DNA from 2 places in the Mycobacteroides immunogenum genome. Region 2 is predicted to be linked to the other one. Evidence: riboswitches for the same ligand, from Rfam matches in the RefSeq annotation. Region 2 holds a riboswitch; the other holds the start of a gene.
What was found. Region 2 has a riboswitch for cobalamin ahead of ABG82_RS03375 (FecCD family ABC transporter permease). Riboswitches for the same ligand answer to the same signal wherever they lie in the genome.
Positions count from the first base shown of each region.

Region 1: it holds a riboswitch for cobalamin, as region 2 does, so the genes downstream of both, metE (5-methyltetrahydropteroyltriglutamate--homocysteine S-methyltransferase) here and ABG82_RS03375 (FecCD family ABC transporter permease) in region 2, are expected to answer to the same signal.

Region 1 is NZ_CP011530.1:5,239,710-5,255,726, reverse strand. Features, by position in the region: gene fadD8 (fatty-acid--CoA ligase FadD8) at 1-834, shown strand, start outside; gene ABG82_RS25955 (TetR/AcrR family transcriptional regulator) at 831-1,418, opposite strand; gene ABG82_RS25950 (PaaI family thioesterase) at 1,408-1,827, opposite strand; cobalamin riboswitch at 1,903-2,126, shown strand; gene metE (5-methyltetrahydropteroyltriglutamate--homocysteine S-methyltransferase) at 2,262-4,532, shown strand; gene ABG82_RS25940 (mycobacterial-type methylenetetrahydrofolate reductase) at 4,633-5,532, shown strand; gene ABG82_RS25935 (GntR family transcriptional regulator) at 5,544-6,230, opposite strand; gene ABG82_RS25930 (isocitrate lyase/PEP mutase family protein) at 6,350-7,192, shown strand; gene ABG82_RS25925 (GNAT family N-acetyltransferase) at 7,259-7,789, shown strand; partial or broken gene ABG82_RS29110 (DUF6578 domain-containing protein) at 7,887-8,423, shown strand; gene ABG82_RS25915 (bifunctional 2-methylcitrate synthase/citrate synthase) at 8,495-9,616, opposite strand; gene prpB (methylisocitrate lyase) at 9,616-10,530, opposite strand; gene prpD (2-methylcitrate dehydratase PrpD) at 10,527-12,032, opposite strand; gene ABG82_RS25900 (short-chain fatty acyl-CoA regulator family protein) at 12,151-13,572, shown strand; gene ABG82_RS25895 (MFS transporter) at 13,563-14,774, opposite strand; gene ABG82_RS25890 (alpha/beta fold hydrolase) at 14,762-15,490, opposite strand; gene ABG82_RS25885 (class I SAM-dependent methyltransferase) at 15,487-16,017, opposite strand, start outside.
Region 2 is NZ_CP011530.1:655,939-671,955, forward strand. Features, by position in the region: gene lsr2 (histone-like nucleoid-structuring protein Lsr2) at 1-263, shown strand, start outside; partial or broken gene ABG82_RS03340 (ATP-dependent Clp protease ATP-binding subunit) at 556-2,853, shown strand; gene ABG82_RS03345 (TetR/AcrR family transcriptional regulator) at 2,938-3,570, shown strand; gene ABG82_RS03350 (nitroreductase/quinone reductase family protein) at 3,600-4,112, shown strand; gene ABG82_RS03355 (DUF2306 domain-containing protein) at 4,105-5,274, shown strand; gene ABG82_RS03360 (LLM class flavin-dependent oxidoreductase) at 5,252-6,118, opposite strand; gene ABG82_RS03365 (ABC transporter substrate-binding protein) at 6,145-7,137, opposite strand; gene ABG82_RS03370 (ABC transporter ATP-binding protein) at 7,134-7,913, opposite strand; gene ABG82_RS03375 (FecCD family ABC transporter permease) at 7,913-8,971, opposite strand; cobalamin riboswitch at 9,069-9,290, opposite strand; gene ABG82_RS03380 (CbtB domain-containing protein) at 9,447-9,653, shown strand; gene ABG82_RS03385 (CbtA family protein) at 9,669-10,469, shown strand; gene ABG82_RS03390 (serine hydrolase) at 10,538-11,878, opposite strand; gene mhuD (mycobilin-forming heme oxygenase MhuD) at 11,875-12,192, opposite strand; gene ABG82_RS03400 (alpha/beta fold hydrolase) at 12,245-13,036, shown strand; gene ABG82_RS03405 (alkaline phosphatase family protein) at 13,041-14,468, shown strand; gene ABG82_RS03410 (hypothetical protein) at 14,465-14,662, opposite strand; gene ABG82_RS03415 (helix-turn-helix domain-containing protein) at 14,734-15,690, shown strand; gene ABG82_RS03420 (HhH-GPD family protein) at 15,687-16,017, opposite strand, start outside.

The DNA of each region.
Region 1 (16,017 bases), 990 kb from region 2:
GCCGTGCTGGCGGCGATCGAGGAGCACAAGATCACCGCCACCATGCTGGTGCCGTCGATGATCTACGCACTGCTGGATCACCCGGATTCACACACGCGCGACCTGTCCTCGCTACAGACCGTCTACTACGGAGCATCGGCCATCAACCCGGTGCGGCTGGCAGAAGCCATCAAGCGATTCGGTCCGATCTTCGCCCAGTATTTCGGGCAATCCGAGGCGCCTATGGTGATCAGCTACCTGGCCAAGGGGGACCACGATGCCAAGCGGCTCTCCAGCTGCGGCCGGCCCTCGGCGTTCTTGCGCACCGCGCTACTTGACGAGAACGACCGGCCGGTCGAGCAGGGCGAGCCCGGAGAGATCTGTGTGGCGGGTCCGTTGGTGGCGGGCGGCTATTGGGGTCTGCCCGAGCAGACGGCGGATACCTTCAAGAATGGGTGGTTGCGCACCGGTGATGTCGCCCGCGAAGACGAGGACGGCTTCTGGTTCATCGTCGACCGCACTAAGGACATGATCGTCACCGGCGGCTTCAACGTCTTTCCGCGCGAGGTGGAAGACGTTGTCGCCGAGCATCCTTCGGTTGCTCAGGTCGGGGTCATCGGAGTGCCCGACGAGAAATGGGGCGAGGCGGTGACCGCGATCGTCGTGCTGCGGGCCGATGCTTCATCGGATGAGGCGGCAGTCGCGTTGATGACCTCAGAGATTCAGTCCGCGGTCAAGGAACGCAAGGGTTCGGTGCAGTCGCCCAAGCACGTGATCATCGCCGACTCATTGCCGCTGACCGCGCTGGGCAAGCCCGATAAGAAGGCGCTGCGCCAGAAGTACGCCACGGTCTAGTTCTGCGCCAAGAGAGTGTGGGCGCTGCTGCGCACGAACTCGCGCAGCCATGGCGCGGGTTCGCCTTTGTCGGGTAGATGCCGGCGCACGGCGGCATACGGCATGTCGATCAACGCGAACATCACCTTGTCCGTCAGTTCGGGAGTGACTGCGCCGTAACGGCGCTCGGTGTACTCACGCAGCGCCTTTCGTACGCGGGAGTTGAGCGACTTGAGATCGGTGGCAAGAGTGTCGGGCCAGTGCGCGACCAGATCTGCCTTCTCGTACTGCAGCAACAGCAGTGCCTCGTTGCGGTTCTCTGACGTCCAATCGAAGGCGTGACTGATCGCGGCGCCGAGGGCGTCGTCGGGATCGGGCCAGCCGAGCGCACTGAGGATTCCGTCCTGGTAGCGGGCGATGGAACGCAGCCACAGTCGGGCCATGAGTTCGTCGCGGCTGGAGAAACGGTGATAGATCGAACCCGAGGGGGCACCGAGGACGCGCCCGATCGCGGTAGCCGTGGCGGCTGACGGACCGCCGGCGGCCACCAGGCCGAGCGCGGCATCCAGGATGTCGTCGGCACTGTATTGCGGCTTACGCCCCACGGTGCCGCAGCATGCTCGTGCCCTGGGCCACCGCGACCAATTTGCTACTCCCGTCATGGTCCTGGATGGAAATCTCGCAGCGGCCCAGAGCCTTGGTGCGTCCGGCGCTGACCAGGGAGGCATCGGCGAGAAGGCGCACGCCATCGCGGGCAGGCGAGACGTACTCGATGGTGTATCCGCTGGTCACGATGTCGGCACCAAGTCCGAGGCCGCAGGCATAGGTGATGGCGTTGTCGGCGAGATAGCTCAGTACGCCGCCGTGGATGAATCCGCTCTGCTGGCGTAACTCATCGCGGATGTCGAGCGAGAGCTGAATTCCGGTTTTGTCGACCCGGGTGATCGAGGCCCCCAGAAGACGGCTGAAGGGCTGCGCATTCAGGACCTGTTGAGCCTGGTCAAGGGTGATCATGATATTAGAGAGTAGTCACTAATATTTGTATTGGCGAGGGTGCATATGATGTAAGGCGCAGCTGGTCTGCCAGTGGTGACTTCGGTTGGCACTGGCATCGAGTGGCGGGCCTCACGGGGCTCGTCACGAGAGGGAACCCGGTGAGAATCCGGGACTGTCCCGCAGCGGTATGCAGGAACGATCGCCGTCATAAGCACTGGGAAAGCCACCAACGATCCTGGGAAGCGACGGCCCGTAGGAAAACCTGAGCCCGGGTAATGCCTGCAAGTCCGAAGACCTGCCAGTTGTGTCGGGTGCGCCGCGCCCGACGGATCATCGCCTCGCGGAATGGGCGTATGGCCGAATCGGTTTCAACCAGCACATTGCGTGCTGGTTACTCGGGCTCGGCTTGCTTGTCCTGGGCGGTGGCCACGACGCCGTAGACAGAGGACAGCATGACCACTCAACCATTGAAGGCAACCACGCTCGGTTCGGCGCGCATCGGCCCGCGCCGTGAGCTCAAACGGGCTACCGAAAGCTACTGGGCCGGCCGTACCAGCCGCGAGGAACTGGAGACTGTCGCCGCCGGGCTTCGGCGCGACAACTGGACCGCTCTGGCGGCCGCCGGACTCGACTCGGTCCCGGTGAACACCTTCTCCTACTACGACCAGGTGCTGGACACCGCAGTGCTGTTGGGCGCGCTCCCGCCCCGTGTCTCGGGCATCGCTGATGACCTCGATCGGTACTTCGCCGCCGCACGCGGCAACGCCGACGTGACGCCGCTGGAGATGACCAAGTGGTTCGACACCAACTACCACTACCTGGTGCCGGAGATCGGGCCGGACACCACGTTCGAGCTCAACCCGGCGAAGCTGTTCGGTGAACTGAAAGAGGCTCAGGCGCTGGATATTCCGGCACGACCGGTCGTCGTCGGACCGATCACCTTCCTCGCGCTGAGCAAGTCGGTCGACGGCGCCGGTGCGCCTATCGAGCGGCTCGACGAGGTGGTGGCACTGTACGAGCAGCTGCTGGTGCAGCTCGCCGAAGCCGGCGTCGGCTGGGTCCAGATTGATGAGCCGGTGCTCGTCACCGACATCCTGCCCAACGGTCCGGAATTGGCCGAGCGGGTGTACGGCCGTCTGGGCACGGTCGCCGACCGCCCCGCCATCTTGGTCGCCAGCTATTTCGGTGAGCTGGGCGCCGCGCTGCCCGCGTTGGCGCGTACCCCGATTGAGGCGATTGCCGTGGATCTGGTCTACGGGTCAGCCTCCGCTGTGGCATCGGTGCCGGAACTGGCCGGTAAGACCCTGGTCGCAGGCGTTGTCGATGGCCGCAACATCTGGCGCACCAACCTGCAGTCGGCGTTGAGCACGCTTGCCTCGCTGCTGGGAAGTGTGGAGTCGGTGGCTGTCTCCACGTCCTGCTCGACATTGCATGTGCCGTACTCGCTGGAGCCGGAAACCGAGCTCGACGACCAGCTGCGCAGCTGGCTGGCTTTCGCCGACGAGAAGGTCAAGGAAGTCGTCGTATTGGCGCGGGCGCTGAGCGAAGGCCGCGAGGCGGTAGCCGATGAGATCGCCGCGTCGAACGCGGCCGTCGAGTCACGCAAGACCGACCCGCGTCTGAACAATGGCCAGATTCGTACCCGGTTGGATTCGATTCTGGCGGCGGGTGTTTCGCGTGGTGATGCTGCCGAACGCCGTCGCAGCCAGGACGAGCGGCTGAACCTGCCCGAGCTACCCACGACAACCATCGGATCGTTCCCGCAGACCGTCGAGATCCGTAAGGCTCGTCAGGCCTTGACCAAGGGTGAGATCGACGACGCGGAGTACGTGCGGCAGATGCGTGCCGAGGTGGCCGATGTCATTGCGCTGCAAGAGAAGCTGGGACTGGACGTGCTGGTGCACGGTGAGCCCGAGCGCAACGACATGGTGCAGTACTTCGCCGAGCAGCTGGATGGCTTCTTCGCCACCCAGAACGGCTGGGTGCAGTCCTACGGCAGCCGCTGCGTGCGTCCGCCGATCCTGTACGGCGATGTGGCGCGCCAGCAGCCGATGACCGTCGAGTGGGCCACCTACGCCCAGTCGCTGACCCAGAAGCACGTCAAGGGCATGCTGACCGGACCGGTGACGATTCTTGCCTGGTCGTTCGTGCGGGATGATCAGCCGTTGGGCGACACCGCAAATCAGATCGCCCTGGCGATCAGGGACGAGACGGTGGACTTGCAGGACGCCGGCATCGCCATCATCCAGGTGGACGAGCCCGCACTGCGCGAGTTGTTGCCGCTGCGTGATTCCGAGAAGCAGGCATACCTGGATTGGGCCGTCGGCGCGTTCCGGCTGTCTACCTCCGGCGTATCGGATGCGACGCAGATCCACACGCACCTGTGCTACTCGGAATTCGGTGAAGTAATCGGTGCGATCGCCGATCTGGACGCCGATGTCACTTCTATCGAGGCGGCGCGTTCGCATATGGAGGTGCTCGATGATCTCAACGCGATCGGGTTCTCCAACAGCGTGGGCCCGGGTGTCTATGACATTCATTCGCCTCGCGTGCCATCGACCGAAGAGATGGCGACATCTCTGCGTGAAGCACTGAAGGCCGTTCCCGCTCAGCGTCTTTGGGTCAATCCGGACTGTGGCCTGAAGACCCGGAAGGTCGATGAGGTCACCTCATCGCTGTCCAACCTGGTCGCCGCGGCCGCTGCGGTACGTGCGGGCGCCTAGTTCCTGATGAGCGCGTGAGCAGTCCCCCTTCGCGGGGGACTGCTCACGCGTGAATCTAATTGGTGTATAAACCATTAGCGAGACTAATCGGAGGTCCTTGGTGTCCATGAATACCGTTGCGTTGGAGCTGGTGCCTCCCAACGTCGAGGGCGGCCACGAGAAGGCGGCGGAAGAGCTGCACAAGCTGCGCCAGTTCTCCGCGGAATTCGGTATTGATGAGCGCATCGATCACGTGATGATTCCCTCGATGATTGCTGAGGACAGCGATCGGCCGCTGGAGATGAAGCCGAAACTGGATGTTGTCGACTATTGGTCGATCATCCGTGCGGAACTGCCCGCGATGCGCGGGCTGTGCACACAAGTCACGTCGTTCTCGGATGAGACATCGCTGCGCGGCCGGCTGACGGATCTGACCGGTGCCGGCATGGACGGCGTGATCTTCGTCGGTGTGCCGCGCACCATGGCCGATGGTGACGGCGCCGGCATCCCGCCGACCGATGCGCTCTCTAAGTTCGACGACATCGTCACGAACAGGGGAGTGATCCTTATCCCCACTCGGGCCGAGGAGCAGGGGCGTTTTTCGTTCAAGTGTGACAAGGGCGCGACCTTCGCCATGACGCAGCTGCTGTATTCGGATGCGGTGGTGGGCTTTTTGCAAGAGTTCGCGCGCGCGAGCGATCACCGGCCGGAGGTTCTACTCTCCTTTGGCTTCGTTCCGAAGCTGGAGTCCAAGGTCGGTCTCATCGATTGGCTGATTCAGGATCCCGGTAACGAAGCAGTCGCCCGTGAGCAGGATTTCGTCAAGAGATTGGCGGCCTGCGAGCCCGAGGCCAGGCGGCCGCAGCTCGTCGACCTCTATAAGCGGGTCATCGATGGCGTCGCCGATCTGGGCTTCCCGCTGAGCGTGCATTTCGAGGCACCGTATGGCCTTGCCAGGCCTGCTTTCGAGACTTTCGCGGAGATGCTCGGGTACTGGTCGCCCGCACGCGGGACGGATTGAGACGATCGCCGTCAGCGCGGTGTGCCGGGTATGCCGGCATCCGCCGCGATGACGCCCAGGATGTTGTGAAAGCTGTTGTTGATATGTGCGGCGGTGGCTTTGGCGGCCTGGTCTTCGTCACCCGCATGGATCGCCTGGCAGATGGCCAGATGTTCTTCGATGGTCGCCGCCATGCGGACCGGTGTGCGTCGTGCTATCTGGCGAATACGTCGGAGATTCCGTCGCATGGCTCGGGCGGCTTCGTCGAGGTACGGGTTGACGATCCCGTCGTAAAGCGCCGCGTCCATCCGCGCCACCAGTGCGTAGCAGTCGTCGATGTGGTCCTCGATCCTGCGGGCCGTTCTCAGGATCGTTTGTTGTGCTTCGAAATCGGCACGGAGCCCCTCAAATTCGCTGCGGTCACCGGCTCGGGCGTGCAATCGTGCGATATACGTCTCCAGGGCTTCGCGCACTTGAAATAGGTTGGCGATCTCGCTCAGTGTCAGCTCGCTGACGAATGCGCCCCTACCCGGGGTCGTCTTGACCAAACCTTCCAATGTCAGGCGCTGGATCGCCTGTCGCAGGGGTGTCCGCGATACGCCGAGGCGCTCGGCGAGTGCGACCTCACTGAGATGAACGCCGCCGACCAGCTCGCCCCGGATGATCTCCTCCGACAGCTGCTCGTAGGCCCGATCAACCTGGCTCTGTTCGGCTGGCACCACTTCCACCTGACTTCCTGCGCTCCCGTGCATCTTTGCATGCACAGCGTTGTACTAACTGCATACACGCTGTATACAATTTGTAGATCGCGGGAGTTCATACTGAGAGAGGGGGCCGGATGAGTCGCACTACACGTCTTCGCAAGCTGGTGGAGGGAGACGGAATCCATGTCGCACCAGGGGCATTCGACGGACTGACAGCCCGACTGGTCGAAGAGGCCGGGTTCGATCTGATCTACGCCAGTGGTGGTGCCATTGCGCGTAGCGCCGGCCTTCCTGACATCGGCCTGCTGAGCTTCACCGAAGTTTGTTCACGGCTGGAACAGATGGTGGCGGTGACAAACGCTCCCATCATCGCCGACGCGGACACGGGATTCGGCAACGCCGCCAACGCACGTCGCACCGTTCAGGTATTCGAGCGGCTGGGCGTTGCGGGCATGCACATCGAAGATCAGTCGTTTCCTAAGCGCTGTGGTCACCTTGACGACAAGAGTTTGGTATCGACGGACGAAATGGTGCACAAGATTAGTGTCGTCAAGGAGGCTCAGCGGGACCCCGACTTCGTCCTCATAGCAAGGACAGACGCCATCGCCACCGAAGGGCTCGACGCGGCCCTGGACCGGTCACACGCGTACTTATCCGCCGGGGCCGATGTGATCTTTGTTGAGGCGCCGGAATCGGTTGAGCAGATCCGGATTATCGCGCGCGAAATTCCCCAGCCCAAGCTGATCAACATGTTTCACAGCGGGAAGACTCCCATCGTCCCCACCGACGAGCTCCGGAGTCTTGGTTACCGTCTGGTCATCATCCCTTCGGACTTGCAGCGTGCGGCAATCACCGGCTGTCAGCGGGTTCTCCAGGCCATTCGTCGTGATGGCAACAGTGTGACGTTCGCCGACAACATGGTGTCCTTCGCCGATCGTGAAAGCATCGTGGGAACCGCTGAGTATCTGAGTCTGTGACGCTGATGGGCGGGCGCCACGGGGAATTCCGTTGACTCTGCTGCGATGCCGCTCGACACTGGTCGGATGGAACCCGTTGAACTGCAGACGGACCGGCTGGTGTTGCGGGCCGTCACCGGCGACGACGAGACGGCCATTGTGAACGCATGCAACGATCGGGAGATCCTGCACTACCTACCGCTGCCGGTGCCGTACACCGCCGAGGCTGCCGGCAACTTCATCGCAACATCCGCGCAGGAGTGGGTCGACGGCTCCCGATATGGTTTTGGATTCTTCCTAGCGGACACGGGCGAACTGGCCGGTACCTGTGCGCTGAAGTCGATCTCCCTCGGCGTGCTGGAGGTTGGATACTGGTCCGCGCCGCGGCATCGCCGAAAGGGGCTGGCAGCGGAAGCAGTGAGAAGATTATGCCAGTGGGGATTTGATGAACTGAGTGCCCATCGCATCGAATGGTGGGCGGTCGTCGGCAACGATGGCTCGCGTGCGGTGGCAGAGGCGGTCGGGTTCGAGATGGAGGGGCTGCTGCGCCGACGTTCCTATCGTCGAGACGAGCCCGCCGACTGGTGGGTGGGTGGGCTGTTGCGGCGGCCCGAGTGAAGGGTGTTGACGCGGGGCGTGATGCTGGCTAACCTTTGGCTCGGTACACCGGGTCCGGAGCCGTCGCGCTCCGTCCGTCTAGCACCCGGTGCGTTAAGTGATCAACAGAGTTCCCATTCGGAACGAATCTCTTGTCTATCTTGGTATCTCACAATGGGAGTATCAGTGCTGCGGCAGGACTCCTGAAATAGGCCAGTCCGTCGACTGGCAGGTACAAGCCGCTCCTGATCAGTACGGCTTCTTACTGGCGGCGGCTTCCGCCGTCAACTGGGATAAAGATCGAGAGATCATCAGATTTCCCCACGGTTGCGCGGGCTGGGATCACGCGCTTGGCGATCCTTCTCAGAGGCTGGTAACCCTCAGGGCCACATGGCATGAGAGTAAGAGCTGGCCTCGTCTGGCCGGTGTCGTAGAGGAGCTGTACGACGTGTCGGTGGTGACGTTCCTAGAGTCCGGCTGCGTGCGCTGGCGGCAGTCGTCATTCCAGTACAGGCCTGTCGAACTTGCGACGCGGTGGCCGAAAGAATCGTGTCGGGCAGAACCCGGTCGTCGTGTCAACGCGGGGTGCGTGGTGGGACTGCGCGTTATGTCAGTGGCAGAGCGAACCGATGGCGACATCGGGGCTCATCCCGACTATGGCGAGTGTGCGGTTTGTGCCGAAAATCAGTGAGTTATCGACACAAACCGCACACTCGCGGGGTTGAGCTAGGAAGCCAGTGAGCGCTGGGGCTTGCCGGAGTAGTCGCTCAGCGGACGAATCAGGGCGTTCGCCGCGGACTGTTCCATGATGTGAGCGGTCCACCCCGTTATCCGGCTCATCACGAAAATCGGTGTGAAACTGGGGATATCGAAGCCCATGAGGTAGTAGGCCGGACCGGTGGGAAAGTCCAGGTTGGGCTTGATGCCGGTGGCCGCATTCATCTCGGCCTCGAGAACCTTGTAGATCTCCAGCCACTGGCGACCGTCGCGAACCCGGGCGACATCGCCGAGTGCGGCACGCATTGTCGGCACCCTGGAGTCGCCGTTCTTGTACACCCGATGCCCGAATCCCATGATCTTCTCTTTGCGAGCCCGCTTGCCGTGCAGCCACTCCGCGGCCTTGGACGCGTCGCCGATCTCGATCATGTCGTGCATCACGGCCTCGTTCGCGCCGCCGTGCAAGGAGCCCTTGAGGGCGCCGATGGCAGCGGTGACCGCACTGTAGATATCCGACTGCGTCGAGGTGACTACCCGTGCGGCGAACGTGGAAGCGTTGAAGCTGTGCTCGGCGTACAGGACCATCGACTGCTCGAATGCCTTGACGATGACCGGATCGGGAACCTCGCCGAAGCACATCCGTAGGAAGTTCGCCGAGTAGCCCAGGTGGCTGTGCGGCTGAATGGGATCCAGCCCGCGCCGGCGGCGCATATCGGCTGCGACGATCGTCGGCAGCACCGCGAACATGCGAAGCGACTTGGCGTAGTTGGCATCCGGTGAGCTGTCATCCTCGGAGGGATCTTCGGCACCCAGGAAGCTGATGGCGGTACGCACCACATCCATGGGGTGGCAGGTTTCCGGCAATTTGGCCAGCAGCGCCATCAGGGACCTGTCCAGGCGACGCTGGGCGCGCTCGCGCTGGTTGAAGAGCGCAAGCTCGCCCTCGCTGGGGAGCTCGCCGTGCCACAGGAGGTAGGCGACCTGTTCGAAGCTGCAGTTGGCGGCGAGCTCCTGCACCGGATATCCCCGGTAGGTCAGCGAGTTTGTCTCGGGGACGACCTTGGAAATCGCGGTGGTGTCCACCACTACGCCGGCAAGACCCTTGTGAATGGTCGGTGTTGCGGTAGTCATCATTGACCTCCATTGAGACTGAAGTTGAAGATCTCGGTGTCGAACTGGTTGTATTCGGAATAACGGAGCAGCTCATAGAGACGGCTGCGGTGCTGCATCTGGTCCAGTAGCCCCGACTGTGTTCCGGCCGAATCGATTTCACGTAGGCCCTGCTCGACCGCGAACATCGCCAGGCGCAGGGTCGTCACCGGGTAGATGACGACGTTGTATCCGACCTCACGGAGCTGGCTGGCCGTCACAAGGTCGGACTTTCCGAACTCCGTCATGTTGGCCAGCAGCGGAATATCTACTGCGGCACGGAATTTCTCGAACTCACCGATATTGCTGAGTGCCTCGGTGAAGATGAGATCTGCGCCCGCGTCGGCATAGGCCTTGGCCCGGTCTATGGCCGCGGGCAACCCCTCGATGCCCGCCGCATCGGTGCGGGCGCAGATCACGAAATTGGGGTCGCGCCGGGCCGAAACCGCCGCACGTAACCGCCGAACCATCTCGGCGGTCTCCACGACGGCCTTACCGTCAAGGTGCCCGCAACGCTTCGGGTTCACCTGATCTTCGAAGTGGCAGCCGGAGAGTCCCGCGTCTTCGAGGACGGTCACTGTCCGCGCCGCACTCATCGGCTCGCCGAAGCCGGTGTCGGCGTCGATAAGGGTGGGCAGGTCACTTACTGCGGCGATTTGACGGCCGCGGGCTGACACCTCGGTGAGCGTGGTCAGACCAATATCGGGGAGTCCCAAGTCTGCGGACAGTACGGCGCCCGAGACGTAGATGCCTTCGAAGCCGATCTCTTGAATCAGCTTGGCCACCAATGGCGAGAACGCGCCCGGAAATCGAAGTAGCTCACCGGAAGACAAGCCCGCGCGGAACGCGGCCCGCTTGGTGGCCGCGTCCGTAGCGGAGGCAAGAAGTGAGCTCACCGGAAGATCCCGTCCGGAGTCGTCGGCGCCTTGTCCAGGACAACGGCGTCCACGAGCGGGTTGAGCTCGCTGAGGGAGCCGGGCTTGAGATCGGCCAATCCCTGCGCCACCGAGAGGAATCGCTCCTGCTCCTGCGGATCGATGACACCCTCGGACAGCACCGTGAACTTGTTGACGTAGTTGTCACGGGCGAACGGGCGGGCTCCCAGCGGATGGGCGTCTGCGATCGCCAACTCGTCGGTGATCACCTCGCCGTTCTTGAGGGTGACAACGGCCTTGCAGCCGAAAGCCTTCTCGTCGGGGTTGCTCGAGTGGTAACGACGGGTCCACTCCGGGTCTTCGACTGTGCTGATCTTGTTCCACAGCTCGATGGTCTCGGGACGGTGCGCGCGTTCCGGGGCATACGAACGCTCGTGATGCCAGGTGCCGTCCTCCAGTGCGACGGCGAAGATGTACATCACCGAGTGATCGAGTGTCTCGCGCGAGGCGTCGGGATCGAACTTCTGTGGGTCACCCGAGCCGGTACCGATCACGACATGGGTGTGGTGGCTGGTGTGCAGCACGATGGTGGCGATTTGAGAGAGATCACCGATGCGCTCGCGCATCCTGCGGGCCAGGTCGATGGGCGCCTGGCTCTGGTACTCGGCGGAATGCTCCTTGGTGTAGCTGTCCAAGATGGCGCGCTTCTCCTCGCCGGGGCCGGGCAGCGGCACCTCATAGACCTTCTCGGGTCCGCCGAGCAGCCAAGCGATGACGCCGTCCTCGCCTTCCCAGATCGGGGAGGGTGCACCCTCGCCACGCATCGCCCGGTCAACGGCTTCGATCGCGACCTTGCCGGCCCATGCCGGGGCGTAGGCCTTCCAGCTGGAAATGAGTCCCTTACGGGATTGACGGGTCGCGGTGGTGAGGTGCAGGGCCTGTCCGATGGCCTGGTAGATGGTCTCGGTGTCGAGCTTGAGCATGGTGCCCAACCCTGCGGCCACCGAGGGACCCAGGTGCGCGACGTGGTCAATCTTGTGCTCGTGCAGACAGATTCCGCGGGTCAGGTTGATCTGGGTCTCGTAGGCCGTGGCCAGACCGCGAATCAGGTCGGTACCTCCGACGCCCAGCTGCTGTGCGACAGCCACCAGCGGGGGGATGTTGTCGCCGGGGTGGGAGTAGTCGGCGGCCAGGAATGTGTCATGGAAGTCGAGCTCACGTACTGCAACGCCGTTGGCCCAGGCGGCCCACTCGGCGGAGTACCCGCCACCGATACCGAAGACGTTGGCGCCCGGTGCGGCGGCATGTGCCTGAGCCTGGCGGCGCGCCACCGTGACCGGGCGGCGGATGACCGAGGCAGCACTGACGGCGGCGTTGTCGATGACGCGGTTGATCACCATCGCCTCGGTGTCGGCGGGAACGGCGACGGGGTCTGATGCGACCTCGGCGATCTTCCAGGCGAGGTGCTGGTCGCGGGGGAATTCTTCGGCGCTGCGGCGGGTGCGTACGGAGTGAACGTGCATGATCCGCACATTACGCACGCTTTTTGGCGAGCAAAAGACCATGTAAATGCGTATTTCTGTATCCTTAGTTCGCATATCTTGCAAACATTGCGAACATGTGTGGAGTTATCCTGACGCTATGTCCAGACCGTTCGCCGGAGTGCGGTTGCGGAGGCTGCGTGAGGAGCGCGGCCTGACGCAAGCGGCGCTCGCGCGTGTCTTGGACCTCTCGACGAGTTACGTCAATCAGCTGGAGAACGACGCCCGCCCGGTCACGGTCGCGGTATTGCTGCGGCTCACTGAACGCTTCGAGCTATCGCCGCACTACTTCTCACCGGACTCCGACGCCCGACTCGTGGCGGATCTTGGCGAGATATTCACCGAGGCAGCGGTCGGCGAGGTCAGCGACCTGCAGCTCGAAGAGCTGGTGGCGCGCATGCCTTCAGTGGGTCAGACCTTGGTCGGTATGCACCGCAGGCTGCGGGATGCCACCGCGGAGCTGGAGAGCTACCGGGCCACCGAGAATGCCGCAACGATCGGCGACTCGATCCGGGAGCCTATGCGCCCCATGCCCTTTGAGGAGGTGCGTGACTTCTTCTACGACCACAAGAACTATCTGGGTGAACTCGACACCGCTGCCGAAGACCTGTTCGAGCATTACGGGCTGCACATCGGTGGGCTCGACGTTCAGCTGGCGACGGTGTTGAAGCAAGATCACGGCGTCACCGTCGCGGTGGATAAGGGCGGCTCACTGTCGGATTCGTCGAAACGTCGTTTCGATGGCGACGCCGGAGTGCTGCGCGTCGCGCATTGGCTTACCCCCGGTCAGCGCGCCTTCCAGATGGCTACCCAGCTCGCGTTACTGACGCAGACCGAAACCATGGCGGCAATCCTTTCGGGTGCCGAGCAACTGAGCCCCGAAGCTATCGGCGTCGCCCGCATCGGGCTGGCCAACTACTTCGCCGGTGCGTTTCTTCTGCCGTACAAGCAATTTCATCATGCGGCCGAGTCCAGCCGATATGACGTGGACATTCTGGCCCGGCAGTTCGAGGTCGGACACGAGACGGTATGCCACCGGCTGTCCACCCTGCAGCGCCCGTCCATGCGAGGGGTTCCGTTCATCCTGGTGCGCACCGACCGTGCAGGGAACATCTCGAAACGACAGTCCGCTACGGCATTTCACTTCTCCAGGGTGGGCGGCAACTGCCCGCTGTGGGTGGTGCATGAGGCCTTCTCGAATCCGGGGAAGTTTGTCACCCAGGTGGCCGAGATGCCCGACGGGCGTACTTACTTCTGGGTTGCGCGCACCAGCAGCACGTCCACCGGCGGCTTTCTCAGTACGCCGAAGTCCTTCGCGATTGGGTTGGGTTGCGATATCGCTCACGCGCATCGGCTGGTCTACTCGACGGGAATCGCGATCGATGACCCTTCGACCGCGGTGCCGATTGGGCCGGGCTGCAAGGTGTGCGTGCGTGAATCATGCGCCCAGCGCGCATTTCCGTACATCGGGCGCAGCGTTCACGTTGACGAAGACGCCAGCAGCGGTCTGCCCTACACCTGATCGGAGTGTCGCAGGATAGTGGGCGCGGCGGCGACCAGCGCGACCAACTGAATGACGCCGACCACGGCGACCAGCATCGGAATCGACACACCGTACAGGTACCCGGTGAGCGCTCCACCGATCGCCGTCGCGGTGCCGAGCACTGCTGCGTACACCCCATACGCGGTGGCGCGTCGCGGAGCGGGTACCAGATCGGCCACCACCGCGCGCAGCGTCGATTCCTGGATACCGACGGCCGAACCCCAGAGCAGCGCACCCAAGACAATCCCGATAAGCGAATCGGTGAAGGCGAGCATCGGCACTGCCGCGCCCACAATAGGAAGGGCCACCAGAGATTTCGGCCCGACACGGTCATAGGCCCACCCGGATAGCAGCGCGGCCACCGCGTCGGCGGACATGGCGGCGGCATACACGAGCGGCACCGCGGCGACCGGCAGAACTCCCCGCTGCACCATGTGGAAGGACAACACCCCGAACGTCGCGAAGCCGACCATGGTTATCGCGGTGAAACCTGCGTACAGCCAAAAGGGAAGCGGTAGTGAGAGCTTGGGTGCGGGGCCGGACGGGCCTTCGGTAGCGGCGCGTCCTTCGTACTGCTCGGGATGCGGTACGCGCCGGCGCAGCCAGAACAGCAGGATGAGGGCTGCGGCGCCGGGGATGGCCAACACCGCGAAGGTAGGCAGATAGTTGACATGAGTCAGCGCGAGCATGCCTGCCACCACGAGCGGGCCGGTGATGGCGCCCACCTGGTCCATGGCCTCGTGCACGGCAAATCCCTTGCCGCGACCGGTCACCGCGGTCGCGTGGGACAGCAGAGTGTCCTTGGCGGGACTGCGTACTGCCTTGCCTACGCGTTCGGCGATCACCAATGTCGCGGCGATCCAGAGCACGCTGGACGCGCCCAGGAAGGGGACGGTGATCACCGTCAGCGCGTAGCCGGAGATGGTCCACGTCCAGAATCTGCGGCTGCGGTCGGTGAGGGGACCGGAGACCAGGCGCAGCACGAGCGCGGCGGCCTCGCCGATACCGGTCACTACACCGACGACGAGTGCGGTGGCTCCAAGAGAGGCCAGCAGCGGTCCGGTGATGGAGCGCGCGCCCTCGTAGACGATATCGGCGAGCATGCTGATCACACCGAAGGTGGTGACGAACCGCCAAGCTGAAAGACGTTGTGGCACAATCGGTGAATCTAGCCGATCCATTGCTTCACCTGCTCGGCGATCCAGGCGCCGTCGTCGAGGGGAATGTCATGCCCGGCGGTGGGGTGTACGGCGATGGGGGCGCCGTACCTGCCGGCAATGGTCCGTGATGCGGCGGAGCTCACGAGCCGGTCCCGCGTCGCGGTCAGCACCAGCAGCGGGGTGTCGATGTTTGCGGGCATCCGAAACCTGACGGCAGCGGTGATCTGACGGATGATGCTGCTCCCTAATGGACGCTGAGTCTGCAGGTAACTCGCCCAGCGCTCGGCGAGTGCGTCGAGATCGAGAGCAGGGTTGTTGGCCGTCTGCTCCAAAATCGCCCGCTCACGCGGCACGTCGGCGCGGAACCGGCCCAGCACCAGGTTGGGGATCGACGATGGCAGAAATCGTTGCCATATCGGGGTGGCGGCGGTGCTCGAATTGATGATGACGGCGCGCTCGAAATCTCCGGGATAGCGGGAACACCAATCGAGGCCGATCATGCCGCCGAGGGATATCGACAGCAGCGACCAGCTTTCGCCGTGGCGATCGAGCCGGGACCGGATATCGTCGGTGATCGCTGAGATCGCCGCGGGAGACACGCGATCGGACTCGGTGCCGAATCCGGGCGCGTCAAGGCATTCCACTTGTACGCCAAGCGATTCGGCGAAGACCTGCGGGAATTGTTCCCAGTGGCGCTTCTCGCGGCTCAGGCCGCGCAGCAGCAGCCACCGCGTCATCGTCTGATGCCCACCGTGAGGCGGTCGAATTCGATGAACGGAATGGTGAATGGGTGATGCACCGGCCGCTGCACGGCGACCTCGAACCCGGCGTCCTGGAACATCTGCCGCATCTCGGCCTTTGACGGCACGCTCGCGGGCACCCTGTCACCGAATATGCGGCGCAGGATCGGCGCCGAGGTGCGGTCCGGCGTGAATGTCGTGATCGCCGCGAACCCGCCCGGTGCCAGCACGCGATGGAACTCCGCGAGGGCGGCGGGCTGGTCGAAGAAATGGAATGCCGATGTCGAGACCACCGCATCGAGCGCACCGTCGTCGAAAGGCAACTGCTCCGCAGGTGCGAATTGCCAATCGACCAGCGACGAGCGGGCCTTCGCCTGGGCGAGCATGCCCTCGGACATGTCCACCCCGTGTACCTGCTCGGGCTCGAGTTCCTGCTGAATGCGGGTTGCCAGAATGCCTGTACCACAAGCGATGTCGACGATGCGCTGTGATTTGTGTTGACGCAACTGGGCAATCATCTCGTC
Region 2 (16,017 bases):
ACGGTGTGACTTACGAGATCGACCTTTCTTCCAAGAATGCGGAGAAGCTGCGTAATCAGCTCTCTGCATGGGTGGAGCACGCGCGTCGCGTGAGTGGGCGTCGTCGCGGGCGGGGGAGTTCGGGTACAAGTCGCGGGCGTGCCAGCATCGATCGCGAGCAGAGCGCGGCGATCCGTGAGTGGGCACGTAAGAACGGGCACAATGTCTCGTCGCGCGGCCGCATTCCCGCGGAAGTTGTCGACGCCTTCAACGCGGCCAACTAGTACGTCTCCCGGGCAATTTCGCTTACGGCGAAGCCGGGTCAATATCGGAAACGTTTTCACCGCATCTGGCGTTGTTCGGTTGCCTAACAAGCACCGCCGGGTGCGGTGATTTCGTGTAAGTGGGGCCATCTCCAGGTATGCGAACACCGCGCCGACTACGGCCGACCACTAGAGTGGCGATTAGGTCCTAGTGCCAGCGGGGATGAGCCGTTTGGGGGGAGCCCCGAGCGGCAACATGAACCGCTTGCGCAAAGGCCGGACGAGGAAGCGAGGGAGACCGATGTTCGAAAGATTCACTGACCGCGCAAGGCGGGTGGTTGTGCTGGCCCAAGAAGAGGCCCGCATGCTCAACCACAACTACATCGGCACCGAGCACATCCTGCTGGGCCTCATCCGTGAGGGTGAAGGCGTCGCGGCGCAGGTGCTGGTGAAGCTGGGCGCTGAGCTGACCCGGGTGCGTCAGCAGGTCATCCAGCTGCTGAGCGGCTACCAGGGCAAGGAGACCGCCGAGTCCGGCACCAGCGGCCGCGGTGGCGAAGCAGGCACACCGTCGACCTCGCTGGTGCTTGACCAGTTCGGCCGCAACCTGACTGCCGCCGCCATGGAAGGCAAGCTCGATCCGGTCATCGGCCGCGAGAAGGAAATCGAGCGGGTCATGCAGGTGCTGAGCCGTCGCACCAAGAACAACCCGGTGCTGATCGGTGAGCCCGGTGTCGGTAAGACCGCCGTGGTCGAGGGACTGGCGCAGGCCATCGTGCATGGCGAGGTGCCCGAGACGCTGAAGAACAAGCAGCTGTACACCCTGGACCTGGGGTCCCTGGTGGCCGGCAGCCGGTACCGCGGTGATTTCGAGGAGCGCCTCAAGAAGGTGCTCAAGGAGATCAACACCCGCGGCGACATCATCCTGTTCATCGACGAGCTGCACACGCTGGTGGGTGCGGGCGCGGCCGAGGGCGCGATCGACGCCGCGTCGATCCTGAAGCCGAAGCTGGCTCGTGGCGAGCTGCAGACCATCGGTGCGACCACTCTCGACGAGTACCGCAAGTACATCGAGAAGGACGCCGCCCTGGAGCGCCGGTTCCAGCCGGTGCAGGTGGGCGAGCCGACGGTCGAGCACACCATCGAGATCCTCAAGGGTCTGCGCGATCGCTACGAGGCACACCACCGGGTGTCCATCACCGACGGCGCGCTGGTCGCGGCGGCCACCCTGGCCGACCGGTACATCAACGACAGGTTCTTGCCCGACAAGGCAATCGACCTGATCGATGAGGCCGGTGCCCGGATGCGCATCCGCCGGATGACCGCTCCGCCAGACCTGCGCGAGTTCGACGAGAAGATCGCCGACGCGCGCCGGGAGAAGGAATCGGCCATCGACGCCCAGGACTTCGAGAAGGCCGCGCGCTTGCGCGACTCCGAGAAGCAGCTGGTCGCGCAGCGTGCCGATCGCGAAAAGCAGTGGCGTTCAGGTGATCTGGACGTGGTTGCGGAAGTCGATGATGAGCAGATCGCCGAGGTGCTGGGCAACTGGACCGGTATCCCCGTGTTCAAGCTCACCGAGGAGGAGACAACTCGGCTGCTGCGTATGGAAGATGAGCTGCACAAGCGGATCATCGGCCAAGAGGATGCCGTCAAGGCAGTCTCCAAGGCCATCCGCCGTACCCGCGCCGGTCTGAAGGACCCGCGGCGTCCCTCGGGCTCGTTCATCTTCGCCGGCCCGTCCGGTGTGGGTAAGACCGAGCTGTCCAAGGCGCTGGCCAACTTCCTGTTCGGCGACGACGACGCCCTCATCCAGATCGACATGGGTGAGTTCCACGACCGCTTCACCGCCTCAAGGCTTTTCGGCGCTCCTCCGGGATACGTCGGCTACGAGGAGGGCGGCCAGCTCACCGAGAAGGTGCGTCGCAAGCCGTTCAGCGTCGTGTTGTTCGACGAGATCGAGAAGGCACACCAGGAGATCTACAACACCCTGTTGCAGGTTCTCGAGGACGGGCGTCTCACCGACGGCCAGGGTCGCACAGTCGATTTCAAGAACACCGTGCTGATCTTCACCTCGAACCTGGGCACATCGGATATCTCGAAGGCCGTGGGCCTCGGATTCTCCGAGGGTGCTGCCGGTTCGAACTACGAGCGGATGAAGCAGAAGGTCCACGACGAGCTCAAGAAGCACTTCCGTCCGGAATTCCTCAACCGCATCGACGACATCATCGTCTTCGAGCAGTTGACGCAGGAACAGATCATCGAGATGGTCGACCTGATGATCGGCCGGGTGGGCAAGCAGCTCAAGGCCAAGGACATGGAGATGGAACTCTCCGACAAGGCCAAGGCGCTGCTCGCCAAGCGCGGGTTCGACCCGGTGCTGGGCGCGCGGCCGCTGCGCCGGACCATCCAGCGCGAGATCGAGGACACCCTCTCGGAGAAGATCCTCTTCAACGAGGTTGGCCCCGGCGAGCTGGTCACGGTCGACGTCGAAGGCTGGGATGGCGAGGGCGCCGGCGAGGACGCGAAGTTCACCTTCGTCGGCCGTCCGAAGCCCGCGCTGGTCACTGGTGAGGAGCCGGCCGCCGACCTGGCCGCCTCTGCCTCTGAGTAGTCGGTTCTGATCGAACGCCCGGTTGCCGCATTGCGCGGCAGCCGGGCGTTCGGCGTTTCCGGGCCCGCTGCGTAGGGTCTGGGCATGGAAACCAGCTCGGAAGCGGCGGCGAGGGGCGAGCGTCGCCGGATGCGCACGCGCACAGCCTTGTTGGATGCCGCGGAGCGATTGTTGTCGCGGCACTCCGCGGACGCGGTCCGCATGGAGGATGTCGCTGAGCTGGCGGGCATGTCTGCGGCTTCGGTGTATGTCCATTTCGGGACCAAGGACGCGTTGGTGTCGGCGGTGATGCAACGCCTGTTGGAGATATCGATGGTGGAGCTGACGGCCGCGTATTCCAGTGAGGGAACGGCGTTCGAGCAGGTGCGGCAGGCGGGACTGGCCTACATGAGGCTGTTGATCGATCACCCGGCTTTGACGCGGTACGTCGCGGTGAACGCCATCGGCGGACCCGCCAACCCGTTCGATGAGGTCGTGGCCGAGCGCCTGGACGTGCTCCGGGTGGCGTTCGAGGAACGTATTCAGGCGGCGGTCGATGACGGTGAGATCCGGCCGGTGGACAGCCGATTGCTCTCCTACTTCCTGTTCGGTTCGTGGAGTGGGGTGGCTGCCCTCGCATTGCGTGACGACGGCGCGCGTCTCACCGCAGAAGAGGTCGAACAGTGTCTGATACAGGCGCGCGACCTTTTGACCTGGGGTATTACCCCCATTGATTAAATTAGAGTCTGACTCTAAACTTCTCGGGCATGACGCCCACAACGCTGCGCAGGGTTGATCCCGGTGCGCAGGACGACCTGCTGCGCCGCTCATATGTCGCATTTCTGGGTACCCGTGCCGGACGTTGGACGGCAATCAACATCGCCCCCAAGATCGACCCCTGGTTACTGAAGATTTCACGCGGGCGCCTCGGCATGGCGTTGATGCTGCCGTCCACGCTGATCACCACCATCGGGGCCAGGACCGGCCAGCCGCGCACCAACGCGGTGCTGTACTTCCATGACGGCGACGATGTCATCGTCATCGCGTCCAGTTATGGCAGGGACAGCCACCCCGCCTGGTACTACAACCCGAAGGCCAATCCCCGCGTCACGATCGGGGACGGGCAGCAGATGACGGCCGTCGAGGTGGCCGAGGCGGCCGAACGGGACAGGCTCTGGGGATCGGCGGACAGGGTCTATCCGCTGTTCGCCGATTATCGTGTGCGTGCGGCCGCGCTCGGTCGCCGCATCCCGATTATCCGGTTGAGTCAAAATGTCTGAACTGAAACGGGTTTCGATAACTCGGGTGTGCTACGCCGCGGCCGCCGCGGTGGCGTTTCTGTACCTTCCGCTGGCGATGAATTACACCTGGCCGCTTTTCTTCCCCGGAACGCCCCGGCTGCAGGATGGGCTGAACACCCTCATCAACGGCTCCGCATACGCCGTGGGGGAAGGCTCGGTGGAGGCGGTTCGGCACAGTGACTACTCCGAGCATCGCGCCGTGATGGCCGTGCACACCACGCTGGGGGCAATCGCGCTGGGGCTCGCCATGTTTCAGTTCTCCGGCCGAATGCGTTCCCGTCACCCCGCCGTGCATCGATGGATGGGCAGGGCCTATTTGGCGCTCATGACCGTGAGCATGTTGACGGCAATCATCTTCCTGGCCGCGGCTCCATACGTTGGCCATTTCATCGGGCGCGCATTTGATCTACAGCTGTGGGCGCTGGCTCTGGGCACCCTCGGCAGCGCGTGGTTCGCTCTGTACGCCATTCGGAATCGCGATGTGATCACCCATCGTGCCTGGATGACCTACAGCGTGGCGCTGATGATGACCGCGCCGCTGCTGCGGGTGCTGTGGATCGGAATTCAGCCGATCGTGCCGCAGCATGATCTCCTGACCAATCTCGGGGCCAGTGCCATCGTGCTCGGCGTGATGGCCCCGTTCGGTGCGGCCGCCGCCTTCGTGATGGTTCAACCGGCAGGCAGGGCGCCGGTGCGGCGGTACTCCGTTGCGAGCTATGTACTGAGTGCGGGACTGGCTCTGTCGGGGTCCATCGGGTACGCGGCGCTGGCACTGCGTCTGCCGGAGTACATCCCACGTTCCCTGGCGGCCTACCACCTGGTGCCGCTGTGGATCGCGCTGGCGATCTCAATCGCGGGTGCCTGGCGGGCGCGTGCGCGCGGTCAGGGTGTGCGCGAACAACGTTGGCGCTGGCTGATGTGGGGTCTGGCGATCGCACCTATCGCCGCCTGCGCCACCGTGGTGGTCAGCGCGCCCGTCTACTCCGCATCGGACGCCGTCATCGCCGGCGGCATGGTGGGCGCGCCCGGACCCATCACCGTCGCCTTCGCTCTGATCGTGCATAACGCCGCGCGCCGGATATCGGGGCCGACAGCGCGCACAGCGCAGCGGGACAACGTCACGACTGCAGCAGCGGCCTGACTTCCTGCCCGAGCGCATGGATGTAGCCCAGCAGATCAGGCTCATTGCCGGTGGGGGATGCGATGAAGTCGGTGACGCCCAGATCTCGTATTTCAGATAGCGTGTCGGCGACTTCGGCGGCGCTACCGCCAATGCTCGTCGAGGCGTCGAATGAGATTCCGGGATAGTGGCCCGGATCCGCCGCGATGAGTTCGGCGGCTTGGGCACCGACGCTGATCGTGCGGCTCAGGAAGATCCGGTGACCGGGCTGTGGCGTTATCAGTGCGCAGTATCCGGCAATGGCGCCGCTGCTCACCATGCTCGTGAGCAATGTGCCGTCGCCGAGTTGGCCCGCGAGGCGCAGCGAATTCGGGCCGTTCGCGCCGATCATGATGGGCAGCGGTGCCGGGGGAGTCCAGTCCAGTCGCACCCGGTCGAGCGTGATGTATCGTCCCGTGACACTGATTTCCTTGCCTGCGAACAGGTTTCGCAATGCCGTGACGTATTCTTCGAGAAGGGTCAGCGGCGAGGTGACCTTGGCGCCAATCTGTGCCATGTGTGGCTGCCAGCCGTGTCCGACCCCCGGTATGACCCTGCCCGGGAAGTTACGGGCCAAGATGCTGAAATCCATTGCCGCTGTCACCACATTGCGTACCGGCGTGGAGAGGAATCCGGTACCCACACTGATCCGGTCGGTGACCGCCAGAGCCAGCGAGGCATACGCGATGGAGGTCGTGGCGAAACAGTCCTCGCAGACCCACAGATAGTCCAGCCCGGCGGCGTCGGCCGCGCGGGCCACGTCGGGCAGCCGTTCCGGAGGCAGGGAGGGCGGCACCATCAGGCCAAGGGAAGTGGGTGAGCTCATGCCGCCAGCCTAGGCGTAGGCTGCATTCAGAATCCCTTGCTGCGCAGGTAGTTCGCCAGGGTGACGATGGCAGCCGGGTTGCGTGGTCCCTCGACGAGTGCGGCGTACGGCAGCACGATGAAGTTCCCGTCCCGCACCGCGCGGGTGTGCTTCATCAGCGGTTGCGACTTGAGCAGGTTGATCTTGGCTTCGGCGGTGTTGTTGGGCCCCACTCCGTAGTCGCAGATGATGATCACCTGCGGGTCTCGCTGAGCCGCGGTTTCCCAGGCGCTGGTGGTCCAGCTGTCGCCGAGGTCGGAGAATATGTTGCGGCCACCGGCCTTCTCGATGATCTGTTGGGGCGCGGCGGTATTGCCGGATGTGAACGGCTCGGCCTCCCCGCTGTCGTACAGGAATACGCGTACGGGCGCCTGCTCGTGCGGAGCATGGGTCTGCACGTCCTCGATGGTCTTGCGATAGCCGGCGATCAGCTCCCGGGCACGGTCCGATACCCCGAAGATGGTGCCCAGGTTGGTGAGGTCTTCATACAGGGCGTCTAGGGGCGCCTTGATGCCGCGCCGCGCTGTTCCGGGCTGTCGGCATGCCTCGGTGAGCTGATAGGGCTTCGCCCCGATGGTCCGCACCCAATCCGGGGTTAACCCCGAGGTTTCGCTGAATCCGTAACTCCATCCGGCGAAGACGAGATCGGGGCGCGCGGCCTGCACGGCTTCGCGTGTGAATCCCTGCCCCAGGTTCGTGGTCGACTCGAATTGCGCCTTCCACGGCGACGTGGCGACGTCTCGGTCCTGCCCGGAGTCCAGGAAATAGCCCGCCATCTGATCCTGCAGGCCGAGTGCGAACAGCATTTCGGTGACCCCGGTGTCGTTGGTGACGGCCCGGGTCACCGGCACCGGAACCTCTAGGGGTGCGCCGCAATTGTCCACGGACGCACGCTGGGTTCCGGGGCTCTTCTCCTCGATGGTCGCGCAGCTCGCCGCAAGCAGCGATAGCACCGCCGCCACGCCTATGAGTGCCTTCATTCCTTCTCCTGTCCTCCGGCGTCGAAGATGATCTGCGGTACCCCGCTGCGCGGATGGGCGATGACATGGCAGTCGATGCCAAACCATCGGCCGACGGACGCCGCGGTGATCACCTCGTGCGGTGATCCGGACAGCACCACACGGCCATCGGCCATGACGTGAATCGTGTCGCAGTACTGTGCCGCGAGATTGAGGTCGTGCAGTGCGGCGATGATGGTGATGCCCAGCGAGCGAGCGGAACTCAGTATCGAGTACTGGTGGCGTACGTCCAGATGGTTGGTCGGCTCGTCGAGCACCAAGACGCGCGGCTGTTGCGCGAGGGCACGGGCGATCAGAACCCGCTGGCGCTCGCCACCGGACAGTGAGCTGAACTTGCGGCCGGTGAGTGCCACCACATCGGCCGTCTCGGTGGCCTGCAGGCAGATTCTTCTGTCCAGATCGGAGGTGCCGCGCAGTGCGGTGCCGTGCGGGAGCCGGCCGGTGGAGATGACTTCTCCGGCGGTGAAGTCGAAGTCCAATGACATGTCCTGAGTCAGCGCCGCCACCTGGCGGGCGTTCTCCCGCATGCTGATTGCCCGTACCGAAACACCGTCGACGGCGACCTCCCCGGTATCGGGAGTGAGTGCGCGGTACAGGCAGCGCAGGGTTGTCGACTTGCCGCTGCCATTGGGGCCGACTATGCCGACGAATCCGCCGGCCACGACGTCCATATCGATATCCGAAATGATCCGTGCGCCCGCAATGCTCACCGACACGCCGCGATAACTGACGTCCATCAGCCGACCGCTCCCGCCGACATCGCGCGGCGACGCATCAACCCCACGAAGACGGGCACCCCGACCGCGGCGGTGATGGCGCCAAGCGGCAGCTCCTGTGGTGGAATGGCTATCCGCGCAACGAGGTCAGCGGCGACCAGGAAGCAGGCGCCCAGCACCGGGGCCACCATCAGCACGCGCCGATGATCCGCGCCGACCACCAGCCGCGCGGCGTGCGGAATGACCAGTCCCACGAATCCGACCGCGCCGCAAATGGATACGAAGCACCCGGTCATGACCGCTGACAATACGAACAGTGCCACCCGGAACCGGCCGGCGTGCAGACCCAGTGACGCGCTCACCTCATCGCCCATGGCGAGCGCGTTGAGCTGGCGGGCAAGTGCCGCGACGCAGAAGATCCCGATCGCGGTCGCGGCGAGCGCCACCGGAACCTTGTCCCACGACGACGCGCCGAGGCTGCCCAGTAGCCAGAACATGACGCTGCGCGCCGCCTCCCCGTTGGGCGCCAGGAAAACCAGGACCGTGGTCACCGCGGACAAGCCATAACCCACCGCCGTACCCACCAAGACCAGCCGCAGTGGCATCAAACCCTGTGGAGTACGTGCGATCTGGTACACCAGCGCGGTCGCGGCGAGAGCACCCAACGACGCGGACAGTGATAGCGCGTATGCGCCCAGGCTGCCGAGCACCCCATAGACGACCACCGCGGTGGCCCCCACTGATGCTCCCGACGAAATACCGAGAACGTATGGATCGGCGAGCGCGTTGCGCACCATCGCCTGCACGATCACGCCCACCACGCTGAGCCCCGCGCCCACAAGGATCGCCAGGATCACCCGAGGCAGCCGCGATTCGACGACGATTCGGTAGTTCGCGGCGTCGATGGCGGTCACCGGGCCGCCGGTAGCGCCGGCCCACAGGAAGCGCAGGCAGTCACCCCAGGGCACGTCGGCGGTGCCGAAGGCAAGCGCGGTCACCGAGAGCAGCACCAGCGTCACCAGGCCGCCGACCATCGCAAGGATCAGCGACCGTCCATGCTGTGCGGCGGGCATCGACATTCCTGCTTCGTCGGGCTGCCGGCACGAAGGCATGACGGATACGCGTTATGGCGCTACCCGCCATGCAGTCCCTCGGCACCGGCGAATGACCGCACCGGCTGGTGCGGCCGCGCTGGCAGGTCTTCGGGCTCGCGGACACGAGGCATGGACGCCTCACCTATCGGCGGCTGCTTCCCGGGGCCATCGCCCAGTGCAGTACGTGCCACCGTCGTTTCCACTTACCGCTGCGGGGCAGCTCCGGATTCACACCGGATTCCCTCTTGCGATCCCCGGCAGCATTCCTTGGTGCCTCGGGGAAACCAACGCGGGCCAAAACTATCACTCGAACGCGCAGACCAGCCGGGTCGACTAAGCTCAATCCGTCCTTCGACAGGACGGGAACCTGGTGTGATTCCAGGACGGTCGCGCCACTGTGAAAGTCAGACCCTGCTGTCGAGAAGAACAGATCGGGACGCGGTATCCCGAAAGGAGCATCATGGCCCAGGTTTCTTCCGTCAGCCGTCCGGTTGCGGTCTCTTTGCCCCAGGCGGCACTCTGGCTCAGCATTACCGCGTTCCTCGCGCTGCTGACCTACTACTTCGTCGGCGTCGACCAAGGCGCCGTATCGGTCTTCGGGAGCGACATGCACGTGCATGAGTTCGTGCACGATGCCCGTCACTTCCTCGGCTTCCCCTGCCACTGAGTCGGCCCGCACTCAATGAACAAGTCAATAGGGTCGATCATTTTGCGTGCCCTGGGCTTCGGTGCCCTGGGCGGTGTACTGGCTTTCGTGTTCGGCCGGATCGCGGTCGAACCGGTCATCAATCGGGCCATCGAATACGAAGAGGGACGTGGCGAGGCCCAGCACACACTCGATGAGGCCGCCGGTGTGCACCACCACGGCCATGAGGGTGCCGAGCTGTTCACCCGGACCGTGCAGGAGAACGTGGGCCTGTTCTTCGGGATGCTGCTGTTCGGGCTGGCCATGGGTGCGCTGTTCGCGGTGGTGTACACGGTGGCCATCGGCCGCCTGGGCAACCTGACGGCGCGAAATCTTGCCCTGGTGGTCTCCGGCGGCATGTTCTTGGCCTTCTACGTGACACCGTTCCTGAAGTACCCACCGAACCCGCCGGCGGCGAGCGCGGAGGAGACCATTAAGGAACGCACCGGTTTGTACTTGCTGATGGTCGTGGTCTCGATAGTCGCCCTGGTCGCCGCGGTATGGCTGAGCCGCAGACTGGCGGACCGGTACGGGAACTGGACGGCCAACATCATCGCGGGTGGGGCCTACATCGTCGTGACGGTGCTGATCATGTTGGTCTTGCCGAACATCGCCGAGACGCCGGGGCCGTTGCTCGACGCGGCGGGGAACATCGTGTTCCCCAGCTTCCCGGCGCAGGATCTTTACCTGTTCAGGCTGTACTCGCTTATCGCACAGGCCATTCTGTGGGCAACGATCGCTATCGGCTTCGCCACGGTGATCGAACGCAAGCCCGTCGATGCCGAGGCTGCCGTCTAGCTAGCCGCCGAGTCTGCGTCTCACGACGTTTTCTGCCCAGAATCCGTCGTGAGACGCAGACTCGTCTCTTAACCCAGCTTCTTGAAGACGCCCTTGGCCAAGCCGATGACCCAGCCGGCCGCGCCGGGGCCGAATGCGCGATCCCAGTTCAGTTGGAAGCTCACCACATACGGCTGATGCTTGCGGTCTTCGGCGTACCAACTGAACGTGAGGTCGCCGGGAAGATTGCCGCCCTTGGCCGCGATATAGCGCCAGTTTTCGCTGTGCAGATCGATTCCGGGCTCGGCAGCAAGGATGGCGCGCACCGGTGCCGCGGGCCCGACAGCGACTTTTTGCAGTGCGGCGTGGACGCGGCAGATGTCCTCGGCGTTGCCGTACCACTCGATGCCGTATTTGGACGCGGGCGTGGTGGTGCGGTCCGGGTCCAGGTCGTAGTCGTGGGTGTCGGCCTCGGCCATCATCTGACCGCGCTGCTCGGGTGTCGTGGTGTCTTTCCACTGCTGGCGCACATCCGGTTTGCCCCAGCCGATATTGAACAGCTCATGCATGGTGGGGAACGGCGTCATCGATGCCGGGTCATGATGCCCCGCATCGGCGAGCGCCTTCTCGATCGCGTGCCGGCCCAGGCGGTTGATCAACATGTCGGTGCCCATGTTGTCGCTCACCGAGATCATCTTCTGGGCGGCGGTGCGCACCGACACCGTCGAGCCCGTCGGCAGCTTGTCCATCGAGCTGCCGAGCGCTTTGCCGCGGTCGGTGACGGTGAGCTGGTCATCCCACTTGAGGGTGCCCGCGTTGATCGCGGTGCCGGTGGCCAACAACACGTAAAGCTTGAAAACCGAAGCCAGCGGCATGGATACGGACGTGTTGGTCCCGGCGATCTGCTGGCACTGGCCGTCGACGATCTTGGAGGCCCGGTACGAGTATCGGCCGCCCGAGGCCGACAACGCGGCGTCCACGTCGGACCAATCGGCAATGGTCGGTGGCTGCTGGTACGGAACCAGCCTGTCGACATCGCCCTTGTCGTTGGTGCGGAGCCCGATGTCCACGTTCGCGCCGTACGGCGCGATCAGGTGGACGGTGGAGCTGTTCGCGCCAAGGTCCACCGAGCTGACCTTGTACGGGCGGTCCACCCACAGTTTGGTCATGATCTCGGTGTAGTCGTCGACCTTATTGGCGGCGGCCATGGTCGCCACACCCTGCTTGCCGATGGGCCAGTTGGAGTTGAGCATGTCGATCAACTGTTGCGACCGAAGCCCGGGCGGCGTGCTGGTATCGACATCACCATGCGGCACCTGCCGCAGCTTGATACCGCATCCCGCCGTGCTGCCCAGCGACAGAGTCACCGCGGCCACCGCGCATACGGAAACGGCGCGCGTCACGCGCGCACGTAGCGAACCCTCGTTCACGCCTTGGCGGCGGCCCCGGTCACGTCGAGCACAACCTCGAACTCCAACAGGTGAGCGCCAGTAGCCACGGGTTTGGTCTGCTGACCGGCATGTGCTTCGACCGCCGGGCCGGTGGCCCAGGCCTGGAAGGCCTCCTCGGACTCCCACTGGGTGACCACGAAGTATCGGTCCTCGCCCTTCACGGGACGAAGTAGCTGAAAGCCCAGGAACCCGGGCTGGTTCTCCACGGCTCCGGCCCGGTGAGCGAACCGCTTCTCCAGCTCCGGACCTGCACCTTCGGGGATCTCGATTGCGTTGATCTTCACCACGGACATGGGACAAGGCTACCGGTCGGGGGAAATGACAGGGGCGGGCATCATGAGTGGCATGCACGGCGACCACATCACCGATCACGGCGGGCGTTCCGGGGGCCCCGCGCTGGTGCTGGTGCACGGGCTCATGGGCCGGGGCAGTACCTGGTCGCGGCAGTTGCCGTGGCTGCGCGAGCACGGCCGGGTCTATACCTATGACGCACCGTGGCATCGGGGCCGCGATGTTCTTGACGTACAACCCGTTTCGACGGAGCGCTACGTGGACGCGCTGGCCGGCGCGGTGCGGTCGGTGGGCTCTCCCGTGGTGCTCATCGGGCACTCGATGGGTGGGCTGCATTCCTGGTGCCTGGCCGCGCAGCACCCGGAGCTGGTGTCTGCCCTGGTCGTGGAGGATATGGCGCCCGATTTCGTCGGTGGCACGACGGGTCCGTGGGAACCCTGGCTGTATTCATGGCCAGAGGTGTTCACCTCGGTCGGCGAATTCACCACGCGATTCGGCGACGTCGCCGGCCGATACTTCCGGGAGGCATTCGACCGCACCGAGGACGGCTGGCGACTGCACGGACCCATCGACAAATGGATATCGACGGCAGCCGAATGGGGCGTCCGCGACTTTTGGGGTCAGTGGCGGGCGGTCCGCTGTCCGGCGCTGTTGCTGGAAGCGGACGACACGGTGACGCCGGCGGGCCAGATGCAGAAGATGGCCGAAATAGGGCGGCGAACAACGTATTTCAAGATCAATGGGTCGGGGCATTTGATGCATGACGATTCACCGGACCTTTACCGCGGCGCCGTCTGCGACTTCCTCGTGGCGACGGGTGTGCCGCGGCCGCCGGTCGTAGCCTGAAGCGATGAGTCCGCTATCCCGCCGTCGCCTTCTCACCTCGGCGGCGGGCGCCGCGGCATTCAGCGCGGCCGCCGCGCTCATGCCCACGAACGTCCAGCGCGTCCTGGCCCAGCCGGCACCCCGAACCGGCTCGCTCAAGGACGTCGAACACGTCGTCGTCCTCATGATGGAGAACCGGTCTTTTGACCACTACTTCGGCACCCTGTCCGGTGTCCGGGGCTTCGATGACCCGACCGCGGTCACTCTCTCGACCGGGAAGTCGGTCTTCCATCAGCCCGATTCGCGCAACCCCGACGGCTATCTGCTGCCCTTCCACCTGGACACCTCGGTGAACAGCGTGCAGAAGATCCCGACCACCAGCCATGCCTGGTCGGTGCAGCACGACTCGTGGAACCACGGGAAAATGGACAACTGGATGGCCGCACATCGCAAGCCCGACGGTGAGAACTACCCGTATGTGATGGGCTACTACGAGCGCGCGGACATCCCATTTCATTTCGCGCTCGCCGAGGCGTTCACGGTCTGCGACAACTTTCATTCTTCGGTGATGGGACCGACCTGGCCCAACCGGATGATGTGGATGACCGGCACCATCGATCCCGATGCCGCGCATGGCGGCCCCATCACCTGGAATACCCCGGTGCCCGGTGGGTATCGCTGGACCACCTACGCCGAGCGCCTGGAAGCGGCGGGGGTGAGTTGGCGGGTGTATGCCGAAGAAGACGATTTCGGCGGCTGCAACGTGCTCAAGCTCTTCAGTCGATTTCAGCAGAGTGGGCCGGGAGAGCCCTTGTATGACAAGGGAATAGCCCCGGTGAGTGCGACACGGTTCGAGGAGGACGCCCGGGCGGGAACACTGCCGGCGGTGTCCTGGATCGTGATGACCAGTACCGCCAGTGAGCATCCCGCGTATCGGCCTGCCGATGGCGCGGCCTACGTCGCCAGCAAGATCGACGCGATTGCCGCCAATCCCGAGGTGTGGGCCAAGACGGTGTTCATCCTGAATTACGACGAAAATGACGGGTTGTTCGATCATGTGGTGCCGCCGACCCCGCCGCCCGGTACCCCGGGCGAGTGGGTCAAGGATCTGCCGATTGGTGGCGGGTTCCGGGTGCCGGCCATTGTGATTTCGCCGTGGTCGGTCGGGGGCTGGGTGGCCAGCGAACCGTTCGACCACACCTCGGTGCTGCGCTTTCTTGAAGAGTTCACGGGTGTGCGTGAGCCGAACATCTCGGCATGGCGGCGCAAGACGTTCGGAAACATGTTCTCGGCCTTTGGTTTTGATGGCCCGACGCGGTCGGCGCCGGGGCTGCCCGATACCGCGGCGGTGGTCGCGGCGGCCGATCACACGGACACCTTGCCGCCGCCGGCGTTGCCGCCCGCGCCGCAGCGCGCCCCGGTGCAAGAGCCGGGATCGCGCCCGCGCCGCTAATCGCGCGTCAGGATGGTTTCCATGTCGCGCCGCCGCGGTCGCGGATCTTCGGCGAAGGTGCCGCCCAGCGGTGCCGCGACCCGGAACTGATCGAGGTGGATTCGGAAGTTGTTGTTCCGCCTGGCTATCCAGCTGAGTGCGAGTGTCAGGGCAAAAGGCGATAACAAGACGAGGGTGGCGGCGAGGATGGCCATGGCGCTAATTGTGTTCAGATAAACATCGCGCCAACAGTGGCGGAATTGACGACCTTCGATAATATTCAGCCATGTTGCGTTCGGTTGCCGCCCTGGTGCTGGACCAGGTCGCCGTGTTCGAGTTCGGGGTCATCTGCGAGGTCTTCGGGCTGGATCGTACTCGCGACGGTGTTCCCAACTTCGATTTCCGGGTATGCGGGGAGGAACCCGGCGTGCCCTTGCGGACCACGGTCGGTGTGTCGCTCATCCCCGAACACGGGCTTGACGGACTCGCTGATGCCGACCTGGTGGCACTTCCGGCGCGACCGTTCACCAAGGGTTACCCGCCCGAGGCGCTGGAGGCGGTACGGGCCGCGTGGGAGCGGGGTGCCACCGTGCTCACCGTCTGCTCGGGTGTCTTCATCGCGGGCGCGGCAGGGCTGCTGGATGGCCGTCGCTGCACCACGCACTGGATGTACACCGATGAGTTGGCCCGCCGGTACCCGACGGCGACGGTGGACCGGGACGTGTTGTTCGTTGACGACGGCGACCTGATCACCAGCGCCGGGACCGCCGCCGGAATCGACGCGTGCCTGCACCTGGTGCGCCGCGAACTCGGCAGCGAGATCACCAACAAGATCGCACGGCGCATGGTGGTGCCGCCTCAGCGCACCGGTGGTCAGCGTCAGTTCATCCCGCAACCGGTTCCCGATGTCGCCGCCGACGGCTTTGGTGGCCTCTTCGACTGGCTGATCGAAAACATCGATCAGAGTCACACGGTGGCCGACCTTGCCGCACGCGTTCACATGTCGACTCGTACCTTTGCGCGCAAGTTCGCCGATCAGACCGGCGTGACGCCGATGCGTTGGATCATCGATCAACGGGTGCTGCTGGCCCGGCGCCTCCTGGAGGAGACGGACCTGGATGTCGATGCCGTCGCGGCCCGTAGCGGATTCGGCACTGCCATCCTGCTGCGCCACCACTTCCGCCGTGGCGTGGGCATCACACCCACCGATTACCGCAAGGCCTTCGCGGTCGCGGCGAGCTAGCCGCCCTCACCGGCGAGCGCGAACCGGCCGTCCGCCGTCTGTTCCACCAGCCCGTCGACCAGAAGCGAATCCAGCGCCCGGTCACGCTGCGCGATATCGGAGAGCCACACCACGTCGAGCTGGGCTCTTGTCACCGGAATGCTGCTGCCGCGCAGAACATCCAGTAGCCGCCCTCGTACCTGGCGATCGGTGCCGGCGTACTTCTGGACGGGCCGGGCCGGGGTGTCCAGCTCGGGACGGCCCGCTTCGCGCCATGTGCAGGAGCTCAACGGACATATCGGGCACTGCGGTGCGCGGGCAGTGCACACCAGGGCACCCAGTTCCATG